Linked DNA regions of Hydrogenophaga sp. SL48. The protein of the gene in region 1 interacts with the protein of each later gene in a pairwise test. Links are inferred from orthologs where the notes say so. Each region holds a gene or a part of one and is shown on either strand. Other genes may lie near its edges.

Region 1 (4,364 bases):
ACTGCACCGCCTCGGCCACGTGCCCCACGCCCACCTCATCGGTCCCCGCCAGGTCCGCGATGGTGCGGGCCACGCGCAGCGCGCGGTGCGTGCTGCGGGCGCTCCAGCCCAACCGCGCGGCGGCGGTGTTGAGGAACTTCAGCGCGGCCGGGTCGGCGTGCACGTGCTGGTCGAGCGCCTGCCCGGCCAGGGCCTGGTTGGCCTCGCCTTGTCGTGTGATCGCGCGTTCGCGCGCGGCCACCACACGCTCGCGCACCGCATCGCTCGGCTCACCGGCGACGCCGTGCAGCAGGTCGTTCGGGGGCAGCGCCGGCACCTCCACGTGCAGGTCGATGCGGTCAAGCAGCGGGCCGCTGAGCTTGCTCTGGTAGCGCGCGATCTGGTCGGGCGTGTCGCGGCAGGCCCGGGTGGGGTGACCGAGAAAACCACAGGGGCAGGGGTTCATGGCGGCGATGAGCTGGAAGCGCGCCGGGAACTCGCTCTGCATGGCCGCGCGCGAGATGCGGATGTGGCCACTCTCCAGCGGCTCGCGCAGCGCCTCCAGCGCGGCGCGGGGAAATTCCGGGAGTTCGTCCAGAAAGAGCACGCCGTGGTGCGCGAGCGAGATCTCGCCCGGCCGCGGCGGTGAACCGCCGCCCACCAGGGCCACCGCGCTGGCGGTGTGGTGCGGCGCGCAGGTGGGCCGCTGGCCCCAGCGTTCCAGGCAGAAGCGCCCGGCCAGCGAGGCCACGGCGGCCGACTCCAGCGCCTCGTTGGCCGCCATGGGCGGCAACAGGCCGGCGAAGCGCTGCGCCAGCATGCTTTTGCCCGAGCCGGGCGGGCCCATCATCAGGACGCTGTGGCCACCGGCGGCGGCGATCTCCAGCGCGCGCTTGGCGGCGGCCTGGCCTTTCACGTCGGCGAGGTCGGCGTAACTCGGGGCCTGGCCGATGGACGTCGGCGCCAGTCGCGCCCACCCGCCGTCGTCGGGCGGCACCTCGCCGGCGCCCGCCGCGCCGTTGGGCAGGAACCGCGACACCACATCCAGCAGGTGCCGCGCCCGGTAGACCTGCGCCTGCGGCACCAGCGCCGCTTCTTCGGCGCTGCCGGGCGGCAGCACCAACCTGGACTGCGCGGCGGCATCGCCCGCGTCGCGGTGCAGCGCCAGGCTCATGGCCAGCGCGCCGCGCACCGGGCGCAACTCACCGCCCAGCGACAACTCGCCGGCGAACTCCCAGCCAGCCAGCCGCGCGGCGTTGATCTGCCCGTTGGCCGCCAGGATGCCGAGCGCGATGGGCAGGTCGAAACGGCCCGAGTCCTTGGGCAGGTCGGCCGGGGCCAGGTTGACGGTGATGCGCTTGTTGCTGGGGAATTCGAGCCCGGCGTTGGCGATGGCCGAACGCACGCGTTCGCGCGCTTCTTTCACTTCCGTGTCGGCCAGGCCCACCAGCGTGAAGCTGGGCAGGCCGTTGGCGAGGTGGACTTCCACCTGCACCGGCCGTGCTTCCAGGCCCAGCAGCGCACGGCTGTGCACCAAAGACAGACTCATTGTTGGTTTCTCCCTGTTTCGGTGCATGCCTTCTGGCGGTGGCTCGGGAAGCACAGGGTTCCCGGTTGCACTTGTTTGGTGCGAAGGCCCGGCGAGGCGATCGCCGCAGGCCGCGTGCACGTTTTCATGATGTCACAGGCCGGGCCACCAGCCAGCCCCCGCCCGGGGGAAAACCGGCGTTTTCGCGACAGTGCCGTCGCACGACTTGGCACGGTCCCTGCTAAGCCCTGTAAGCGATTGCATCAACCCGTGGTGTCAGCCGGTTGGCCCGGACATCTCCCCTGATCTAGAAGAGGTAACACAGCATGAAAATGGTTTCCGCCATCATCAAGCCGTTCAAGCTGGACGAAGTGCGCGAAGCGCTGTCCGGCATGGGCGTGCAAGGCATCACCGTCACCGAAGTCAAAGGCTTCGGACGCCAGAAGGGCCACACCGAGCTGTACCGCGGCGCCGAGTACGTGGTCGATTTCCTGCCCAAGGTCAAGATCGAAGCCGCCGTGGACGACGGCCTCGTCGACCGCGTGATCGAAGCCATCGAAGGTGCCGCACGCACCGGCAAGATCGGCGACGGCAAGATTTTCGTCACCTCCCTCGAACAGGTGGTTCGCATCCGCACCGGTGAAACCGGCAAAGAAGCGCTCTGATCCCCACCCCGCACACGAAAGAGCTCGAACATGAAAAAGCTACTCGCTACCTTGCTGCTGGGCATGGGCCTGGCCTTTGGCGGCCTGAACGCCGTCGCCCAGACCGCTGCCCCCGCCGCTGACGCCCCCGCGGCAGCGGCCCCGGCGGCCGATGCCGCCCCCGCAGCGGCACCCGCTGCTGACGCCCCGGCGGCGCCCGCTGCCGATGCAGCAGCCCCCGCTGCCGCTGAAGCCGCTCCGGCGGAAGAGGTCGTGAAGGAAACGGTCGACAAAGGTGATGTCACCTGGATGATGATCTCCACCGTCCTGGTCATCATGATGGTGATCCCTGGCCTGGCCCTGTTCTACGGCGGTCTGGTCCGCAGCAAGAACATGCTGTCGGTGCTGATGCAGGTGATGGTCGTCTTCTCGCTGATTTCCGTGCTGTGGGCCGTCTACGGGTACAGCGTGGCCTTCGGCGGTGAAGGGCTGATCTACGGCAACTTCGACAAGGTGTTCCTCAAAGGCGTGACGGTCGACTCGTTGTCGGCGACCTTCACCAAGGGCGTGATGATTCCCGAGTACATCTTCATCGCCTTCCAGTGCACCTTCGCGGGCATCACCTGCGCGCTGATCGTCGGCTCCTTCGCCGAGCGCATCAAGTTCGGTTCCGTGCTGCTGTTCTGCGCCATCTGGTTCACCTTCAGCTACCTGCCCATCGCTCACATGGTCTGGGGCGGCGGCGGTTACCTGTTCGACAAGGGTGCGCTGGACTTCGCTGGTGGCACCGTGGTGCACATCAACGCCGCCATGGCCGGTCTGGTCGGTGCCTATGTGCTGGGCAAGCGCATCGGCTACGGCAAGGAATCGATGGCGCCTCACAGCCTGACGCTGACCATGGTCGGTGCCTCGCTGCTGTGGGTGGGCTGGTTCGGTTTCAACGCCGGCTCCAACCTGGAAGCCAACGGCGGCACCACGCTCGCCTTCATCAACACCCTGTTGGCCACCGCCGCTGCCGTGCTGGCCTGGTGTGTGGGTGAAGCGCTGGGCAAGGGCAAGGCCTCGATGCTGGGCGCAGCTTCTGGCGCGGTGGCCGGCCTGGTGGCGATCACCCCGGCTTGCGGCACGGTGGGCCCCATGGGCGCCATCATCATCGGCCTGATCGCCGGCTTCCTCTGCCTGTGGGGCGTCTCTGGTCTCAAGAAGATGCTGGGTGCGGACGATTCGCTCGACGTGTTCGGCGTGCACGGTGTCGGCGGCATCGTCGGTGCCCTGCTGACCGGTGTGTTCTCCGCGGGCTCGCTGGGTGGCGTCAAGGGTGACGACTACTCCATCGGCGGCCAGCTGCTGATCCAGGCCGAAGGCGTGTTGATCACCATGGTGTGGTCTGCCGTCGTGGCCTACGTGGCCTACAAGATCGTCGACCTGACCCTGGGCCTGCGTGTGACCGAAGAGCAGGAACGCGAAGGTCTGGACATCAGCTCGCACGGCGAAACCGCCTACAACCGCTGATCGAAAGAGTGTCCCCCGGCGGCGCGCCGACCTGACCGCAAGGAACGATCCCGCGCCGCGTTTTTCGAGTGTCTCCTTTGGATGTTCAAACCCGCACGCCGCAAGGCCTGCGGGTTTTTTTTGGTGAATGGGTCACAGACAAAGGGGAGGCCGTTGGCCAGCATGCGGGGCTGAACCCACATCACATTCAGGAGCACGCCATGCACCCCCACGTTCGACACTTCGTGTTCTCACTGCCCCCCGAGGGGGCACAAGCCTCCTTTGAGGCGGCTCGGCAGGAGGCTTGACCATGTCCCCTCAACGCACCCGTGCATCCGTCGTCTGGCTCGCCGGCCTGGCCTGCACCCTGGGACTTGGCGCCGCGCAGCTGGCTGCTGCGGCCGCGCCCAGGTCGGGTGCCCAGCGCCCACCCAGCAAGGTCAGCTTCATCGATGCACCGTCCTCCGAAAGCCCCGAAGCCCGCAGCAAACGGTTGAAACGGGAGTGCAAGGGCCGGCCCAACGCCGGCGCGTGCCTGGGGCACACGCGCTGAGCCGCCGCACCGGACGGCCGCGATTGCACCAGGCCGTGCAAAAAATTCAAAGGCCTTGAACGATGCCGCCGCTACCATGGCGGCCATGAGCTCCAGCCCCACCGACTCCCCTCGCCAGCTGATCGACCAGGTGCACGCCGCGACGGCCGCGCGCCAACCGCTGCGCATC
Region 2 (3,567 bases), 3.3 Mb from region 1 along the record:
GCCGCGCAAGAACGAACGCCCCAGCGACCACGCGCCGGTGGTGTTGACGCTGACCTGATCACGACGCCAGAGAGGGGGAGCACAACCCAGAAACACCGCGGAACCGGCTTCGCCGGGCCGCTGGTGTTGCCCCCTGCAGGGGGTGGCGCGAAGCGCCGCGGGGTCACTCGAGATTCAATTCCTGGATCTTGCGCGTGATGGTGTTGCGCCCGATGCCCAGTTTGTGCGCCGCCTCGATGCGGCGCCCCCGGGTGTTGGCCAGCGCCGTGAGGATGAGCCCGGTTTCGAAACGGCGCGTGAGCACGTCCCACACATCGGTGCGACCCGCTTCCAGCAGCGAACGCGCTTCGGCCTGGAGACCACTCTCCCAGGCCGAGGTCAACGGGAGTGGTGCCTCGGCCAGGGGAGCCGCGCCCACCGCCGGCGGGAACACCGCGGTCACCACCGGCGACACCGCGGTGTCGGGCACCGCCGCGACCGTGGGCACCTCCTGCGGGGCCGGGGCCTCCACCAGCGCGTCCGACAGCGCACCGGCGCCCGCGAGCACCTCCGGCGGCAGGTCTTTGAGTTCGATCACCTGGGCGGGGGCCATGACGGTCAGCCAGTGGCACACGTTTTCCAGCTGGCGCACGTTGCCCGGGAAGTCGAACGTCCCCAACAGGCGCAGCGCGCCATCGGAGATGCGCTTGGGCTCCACGCCCAGTTGTTTGGCGCTCTGCTGCAGGAAAAAACGCGTGAGCATGGGCACGTCTTCGCGGCGCTCGCGCAACGCGGGCAGGCGCAGGCGGATCACGTTGAGGCGGTGAAACAAATCCTCCCGGAACACGCCTTCCTTGACGCGCTGTTCCAGGTTCTGGTGGGTGGCCGCGATCACGCGCACATTCGCGCGCACCGCGCTGTGTCCGCCCACGCGGTAGAAGTGGCCGTCGGACAACACGCGCAACAGGCGTGTCTGCAGGTCAAACGGCATGTCGCCAATTTCATCGAGGAACAGCGTACCGCCGTCGGCCTGCTCGAAGCGGCCCCGGCGCATGGTCTGCGCGCCGGTGAAAGCGCCGCGCTCATGACCGAACAGCTCGGACTCCAGCAGGTCCTTCGGAATCGCGGCCGTGTTGATGGCGACGAACGGCCCGCCCGCGCGCGGCGAGTGCTTGTGCAGGGCACGCGCCACCAGCTCCTTGCCCGAGCCGGACTCTCCCGTGATCAGCACCGTGACCTGGCTCTGCGAGAGCCGGCCAATGGCGCGGAACACGTCCTGCATCGCGGGCGCCTGGCCCAGCATCTCGGGCGCGTCGGTGATCGACTCCTGGGAGACCTCTTCACGCTGGCTCTCTTCGACGGCGCGGTGGATCAGTTCGATCGCCTTGGGCAGGTCAAACGGCTTGGGCAGGTACTCAAAGGCGCCGCCCTGGAAGGCCGACACCGCGCTGTCCAGATCGGAGAAGGCCGTCATGATGATCACGGGCAGGCCAGGCAGCTTCTCCTTGACCTTCTCCAGCAGATCGAGGCCGGAGCCACCAGGCATGCGGATGTCACTCACCAGCACCTGCGGGCCTTCGTGCTCGGGCGTCTCGGCCAAGGCCTTGAGCACCTCCTGGGGGTTGATGAAACTGCGTGTGGGCAGGTTTTCTCGCAGCAGCGCCTTCTCCAGCACGAAGCGGATCGATTGGTCGTCATCCACTATCCAGATCGGCTTCATGTGAGCGTCTTCCCTTCCTCAATCGAGGCGTTTTGGTTTCAAGGCAACGGAATCAACAATTTGAAATCCGTCTGGCCGGGCGCGCTCTCACACTCGATCAATCCGTGGTGCTGTTGCACGAAGGTCTGGGCCAGTGTGAGCCCCAGACCTGAGCCGCCATCACGCCCCGACACCAGCGGGAAAAAGATGCGGTCCTTGATCGAGTCGGGCACGCCAGGCCCGTTGTCGATCACATGCAATTCCAGTGCCAGCCGATAGCGCTGCTTGCCGAAGGTGACCTGTCGTCCGACGCGTGTCTTGAAGGTGATCAGCGCGTCGCCCGAGGCAATGCGCTCCGACAGCGCCTGGGCCGCGTTGTGCGCGATGTTGAGCACCGCCTGGATCAGCTGCTCGCGGTCGCCACGGAACTCGGGAATCGAGGTGTCGTAGTCGCGAACCACGCGCAGCCCCTTCGGAAACTCGGCCACGATCAACGAGCGCACACGCTCACACACCTCGTGGATGTTCACGTCACCCACCACGTGCGGGCGGCGGTGCGGCGCGAGCAGGCGATCCACCAGCGACTGCAACCGGTCGGCCTCGTGGATGATGACCTGCGTGTATTCGGTGAGTTGCTTGTTGTCGAGTTCGAGTTCGAGCAACTGCGCTGCGCCCCGAATACCCCCCAGCGGATTCTTGATCTCGTGCGCGAGGTTGCGGATCAGCTCCTTGTTGGCCTGGGCCTGGTCGATGAGCCGCTCTTCACGCTCCTGTCGGGTCTGCTGCTCCAAAGGCAGCAACTCGACAATCACCTCGCCCTGTGTTTCGGTCTGTGCCACGACGACGTGCACCGGCAGGGGTTCGTGGGTCACGCGCTTGAGCCAGGCGTCGTAACGCAGGGCCGCAAACTCATTGCCACGGGCACCGGAGAGCGCGTTCTGCAGCAACTGCGGGTCGGTGAAACAGTCCTGCAGATACGCGCCCGCGATGCTGCGACGGGACATGCCCAAGGCATCTTCCAGAGCGGCGTTCGCATACAGCACGGCCCCATCGGACGCCACCACCGCCACCAGGGTGGCCAGCAGATCAAGGGACTGGAAACGGCTGTGGGCGGGTACAGCGCGGGAAGCGGGGTGGCCCGGCAAGGACGATGCGCGGGCGGGGGACGGAGTGGGGTTGGGGCTGGGGTTTTTCAAGCCGCTATTTTGCGGCAGATTCGGGCGCGGTCTGCGTGCCGGACGCAGCGGCGCCGGGGCTGACGGATGGCACACCACCCATCCGGCTCAGTTCTCTCCGCAGGCCGCTCACATCGCTTTCGGCACGCGTCAACGCGGCCTTGAGTTCGGCCACACGGTCAAGGTAGCGCTGGTGGTTGCGCGACTCGATACCTTCTTTTTCCGGCTGTCCATTGGCATAGGCCTTCTGTGATTGGACCAATCGATCCTCGGCTTTGCGCAGCTCCGCTTCGAGGATCTGGCGCGCGTCGCTGTCGCGCGAGCGCTGCTCGGCGGAATCGTTGCGGGGGGCGCTGCGCGGCGCAGCGGGTGCGGCACTGGTGCGTGGCGCTGTTGCAGCCTGCGGTGAGGTACCTTGCACAATGGTGATGTTGCCTCCCTCCATCACCTTGCATCCGCGGCTTTTGGCCACCACCGCGTTGTTGGTGTACTCGTTGCCGCATCGGTAGATGCGTTCCTGTGCCAGTACTGGCGACAGAAAAGCAGAAGTGATGGCAAGAGTGAGCCAGCGAATCGAGGCAGCGGGTGTCATGTTCAGCAACGCAGAGTCTCCATGCGCCAGTGGGCGCTTGACAGTTCACTTTCCAGTATGACCGAAAACATGCCTCACGGTTCCTGAAACCGAACGACCGGTGGCGAATGGCCGACCAGAAA
Region 3 (4,010 bases), 2.4 Mb from region 1 along the record:
ACACGGTGGTGCGCGAGTTCTGCGGCCACGGCATCGGCCAGCGCTTCCACGAAGAGCCGCAGGTGCTGCACTACGGCCGCCCCGGCACGCTCGAAGAGCTCAAAGCCGGCATGACCTTCACCATCGAGCCCATGATCAACGCTGGCAAGCGCGACATCAAGGAAATGGGCGATGGCTGGACCATCGTCACCAAGGACCGCTCGCTGTCCGCCCAGTGGGAACACACCATCCTCGTCACGCCCACCGGCTACGAGGTGTTGACACTGTCGGCCGGCAGCCCGCCGCTGCCGGCGTTCGTCACCACCACCAGCTGCTGAACCGGGGAGACCGCGCATGGGTGACGCCAAAGGCGAAATCGGCGCCCTGCGCCTGCAGTACCGCAGCGACAAAGCCGCGCTGCTGGCGAATCTGGGCTTGCAGGGGTCGGCCACCCGCGGTGTGCGGCGGGCGCTGCAACAGCTGGCGCGCCTGACCGACCAGACCCTGCGAAAGCTCTGGGAGACGGCCGGCTTCGGCCCGGGGTTCGCGCTGATCGCCGTGGGCGGCTACGGCCGCGGCGAGCTCTTCCCCAACTCCGATGTGGACGTGCTGGTGCTGCTGCCCGAAGGCGCCTCGCCCGAGACCGACGCCACCCTCAAGGAGCGCATCGAAGGCTTCATCGGCTCGTGCTGGGACGTGGGCCTGGAGATCGGGTCCAGCGTGCGCAACGCCACCGAGTGCGTGGACGAAGCAAGCCGCGACGTGACGGTGCAGACCTCGTTGCTCGAATGCCGTCTCATCACGGGGTCCAGGCCGCAGTTCAACGCCCTCGTCAACCAGCTCGGCGAGGCCATGGACCCCAAGGCCTTCTTCGTCGCCAAGACGCTGGAGATGCGCCAGCGGCACAACAAATTCGAGAACACGCCCTACTCGCTGGAGCCCAACTGCAAAGAGTCGCCCGGCGGCCTGCGCGACCTGCAGATCATTCTCTGGGTGGCCAACGCCGCGGGGCTGGGCCGCAGCTGGGACGAGCTCGCCCGCAAGGGCCTGGCCACGCCGCTGGAGGCGCGCCAGATCAAGGCCAACGAGGCGCTGCTCAGCCTGATCCGCGCGCGCCTGCACCTGCTGGCCAACCGGCGCGAGGACCGGCTGGTGTTCGACCTGCAGACGGCGGTGGCCGAGTCGTTTGGTTTCAAGGCGGAAGTGCCGGCGGTGATCACCTCGGGCGGCGCGCAGGCGATGCCCCCCGTGCGCATGGCCCGCCGCGCCAGCGAACAGCTGATGAAGCGCTACTACTGGGCGGCCAAGGCCGTGACCCAGCTCAACCAGATCCTGCTGCTCAACATCGAAGAGCGCCTCAACAGCGACGAAATGGGCGTGGACCGCATGCGCCCGATCAACGAGCGCTTTTTCGACAAGGCGGGCATGCTGGAGGTCGCGAGCGACAACCTCTATGTGCAGCAACCGCACGCGATCCTGGAGACCTTCCTGATCTACCAGAGCACGGTGGGCATCAAGGGTCTGTCGGCCCGCACGCTGCGCGCGCTGTACAACGCGCGGCCGATCATGAACGCGAAGTTCCGTGCCGACCCGGCCAACCGCGCCATGTTCATGCAGATCCTGCAGCAGAACGACGGCATCACGCACGCCATGCGCCTGATGAACCAGACCTCGGTGCTGGGCCGCTACCTCTGGGTGTTCCGCCACATCGTGGGGCAGATGCAGCACGACCTGTTCCACGTCTACACCGTGGACCAGCACATCCTGATGGTGCTGCGCAATGTGCGCCGCTTCTTCATCGCCGAACACTCGCACGAATACCCCTTCTGCTCGCAGCTGGCCGCCGGCTGGGACAAGCCCTGGATCTTCTACATCGCGGCGCTGTTCCACGACATCGCCAAGGGCCGGGGCGGCGACCACTCCGACCTCGGCGCCAAAGACGTGCGCGCCTTCTGTCGCCAGCACGGGATTGACCGGGAAGACACGAAGCTGATCGAGTTCCTGGTGTCCGAGCACCTGACCATGAGCCGCATGGCACAAAAGGAGGACCTGAGCGACCCGGACGTGATCCGCGCCTTCGCCCAGCGCGTGGGCAACGAGCGCTACCTCACCGCCCTGTACCTGCTCACCGTGGCCGACATCCGCGGCACGAGCCCCAAGGTCTGGAACGCCTGGAAGGGCAAGCTGCTCGAAGACCTCTACCGCTACACCCTGCGCGCCCTCGGCGGCCGAGCACCCGACCCGGACGCCGTGGTCGAGTCGCGCAAGCGCGAGGCGCTGTCCATGCTCGCGCTGCACGCCCTGCCCTACCTGGCGCACAAGGCGCTGTGGGACACGCTGGACGTGGGCTATTTCATGCGCCACCAGGCCGACGAAATCGCCTGGCACACCCGCGTGCTCACGCGCCAGATCGCGATCAACGCGCGCGCCGAAGCGACGCCCCCCGATCCGGCGGCACCTGCCGAGCCCGACGCCGCCATCGTGCGCGCCCGCCTGTCCCCTGAGGGTGAAGGTCTGCAGGTGCTGGTGTACGCACCCGACCAGAACGACCTGTTCGCGCGCATCTGTGGCTACTTCGATAACGCCGGCTTCAGCATCCTGGACGCACGCATCCACACCACCATGACCGGCCATGCCCTCGACACCTTCCAGGTCGTGGCGCCCACGCTGTCGGACCACTACCGCGAGCTGATCGCGATGGTCGAGAACAACCTGGCCGGCACGATCGACCAGCACGGACCGCTGCCCCCGCCCAGCAAGGGCCGCCTGTCGCGCCGGGTGAAGAGCTTCCCGATCACGCCGCGCGTGGACCTGCGTCCCGACGAAAAGGCCCAGCGCTGGCTGCTGAGTGTCTCGGCCAGCGACCGTGCCGGCCTGCTCTATTGCATCTCTCGCGTGCTCGCGCGCCATGAGATCAGCGTGCAGCTGGCCAAGGTCACGACGCTGGGCGAGCGGGTGGAAGACACTTTCCTGATCTCCGGGCGCGAGCTGCAGATGAACAAGCGCCAGATCGAGATCGAGACGGAGTTGCTGGAAATTCTGGAGGGCTGAACGCCCCGACCGCAGCGCCTCCCCACAACCCCAACCACCCGGATACCTGTCATGGACCTCGGACTGCAAGGCAAGCGTGTGCTGATCACCGGGGGGAGCAAAGGGGTGGGTCTGGCCTGTGCCCGCGCGTTCGTGGCCGAAGGCGCCCGCGTCGCCCTGGTGTCGCGTTCCCAAGCCCACCTGGACGCCGCCCGGGCTTCGCTGGGCGAAGCCTTCACCGTGGCGGCCGACCTGATCGACCCTGAGGCCGCTGCGCACATGGTGCGTCAGGTCGAGGCCGGTTTCGGCCCCATCGACATCCTGGTCAACAGCGCCGGAGCAGCCTTGCGCACCAGCGCCGAAGCCCTCACACCCGCCGCCTGGCGCGCCGCGATGGACGCCAAGTTCTTCAGCTACATCCACGTCATCGACCCAGTGGTCAAGCTCATGGCCACGCGGGGCGCCGGCGTCATCGTGAACATCATCGGCAATGGCGGCAAGGTCCCCACACCCGTCCACCTGGCCGGTGGTGCGGCCAACGCCGCCCTGATGCTGGCCACCGCCGGCTTGGCCCACACCTACGCCTCGCGCGGCGTGCGCGTGGTGGGGCTGAACCCGGGCCTGACCAACACCGAGCGCGTGTCCGAGGGCCTGAAGGTGGAGGCCCAGCGGGCCGGCATCACCGAGCAGCAGGCGCTGGAAAAGGCCGTCAGCCGCCTCGCCATGGGGCGCCTGGCCGAGCCCGACGAAATCGCCGGCATCGTGGTCTTCGCCGCCTCGGCCCAGGGCACCTACCTCACCGGCGCCAACATCACGGTGGACGGTGCCTCGTCGCCCACCGTGGTCTGATACGGCTTCGCCTTCAAGCGCAGAACTGCGTTGCTTCGCCTTGCCGTGCTGTTGCACTGTCTGCGGTTTCGCGCCTTGTTCTGTGCTTGAAGGCGAAGCCGCATGAGCCTCCTGGGCCGCTCAGGCCTCGCTCAGCTGGGCGGGCACCGCCG

The links. The genes of interacting proteins can lie anywhere in the genome.
Region 2: the proteins of IM738_RS19855 (region 1) and glnL interact in binary tests that used the Escherichia coli proteins (3 or more experiments, as listed by UniProt). The link is inferred for Hydrogenophaga sp. SL48 from one-to-one orthologs.
Region 3: the proteins of IM738_RS19855 (region 1) and IM738_RS08575 interact in binary tests that used the Escherichia coli proteins (3 or more experiments, as listed by UniProt). The link is inferred for Hydrogenophaga sp. SL48 from one-to-one orthologs.

The regions. Positions count from the first base shown.
Region 1 is NZ_CP063400.1:4,190,661-4,195,024, reverse strand. The notes cover bases 701-3,502. They hold IM738_RS19855 (P-II family nitrogen regulator), read left to right. Parts: upstream 701-1,833; coding sequence 1,834-2,172; downstream 2,173-3,502. Other genes in these bases: IM738_RS19850 (ammonium transporter), read left to right, coding at 2,203-3,502; IM738_RS19860 (YifB family Mg chelatase-like AAA ATPase), read right to left, coding at 701-1,528. Also shown: more of IM738_RS19860, read right to left, coding at 1-700; more of IM738_RS19850, read left to right, coding at 3,503-3,663; IM738_RS19845 (hypothetical protein), read left to right, coding at 3,953-4,195; glycolate oxidase subunit GlcE, read left to right, coding at 4,272-4,364. UniProt on the Escherichia coli protein: Involved in the regulation of nitrogen metabolism. Regulates the activity of its targets by protein-protein interaction in response to the nitrogen status of the cell.
Region 2 is NZ_CP063400.1:893,065-896,631, reverse strand. Bases 781-3,567 are described here. They hold glnL (nitrogen regulation protein NR(II)), read right to left. Parts: upstream 2,824-3,567; coding sequence 1,738-2,823; downstream 781-1,737. Other genes in these bases: IM738_RS04300 (hypothetical protein), read right to left, coding at 2,879-3,445; ntrC (nitrogen regulation protein NR(I)), read right to left, coding at 781-1,699. In the rest of the region: xth (exodeoxyribonuclease III), read left to right, coding at 1-58; more of ntrC, read right to left, coding at 164-780.
Region 3 is NZ_CP063400.1:1,775,215-1,779,224, forward strand. The notes cover bases 1-3,230. They hold IM738_RS08575 ([protein-PII] uridylyltransferase), read left to right. Parts: upstream 1-333; coding sequence 334-3,030; downstream 3,031-3,230. Other genes in these bases: map (type I methionyl aminopeptidase), read left to right, coding at 1-317; IM738_RS08580 (SDR family NAD(P)-dependent oxidoreductase), read left to right, coding at 3,082-3,230. Also shown: more of IM738_RS08580, read left to right, coding at 3,231-3,858; IM738_RS08585 (efflux RND transporter permease subunit), read right to left, coding at 3,979-4,010.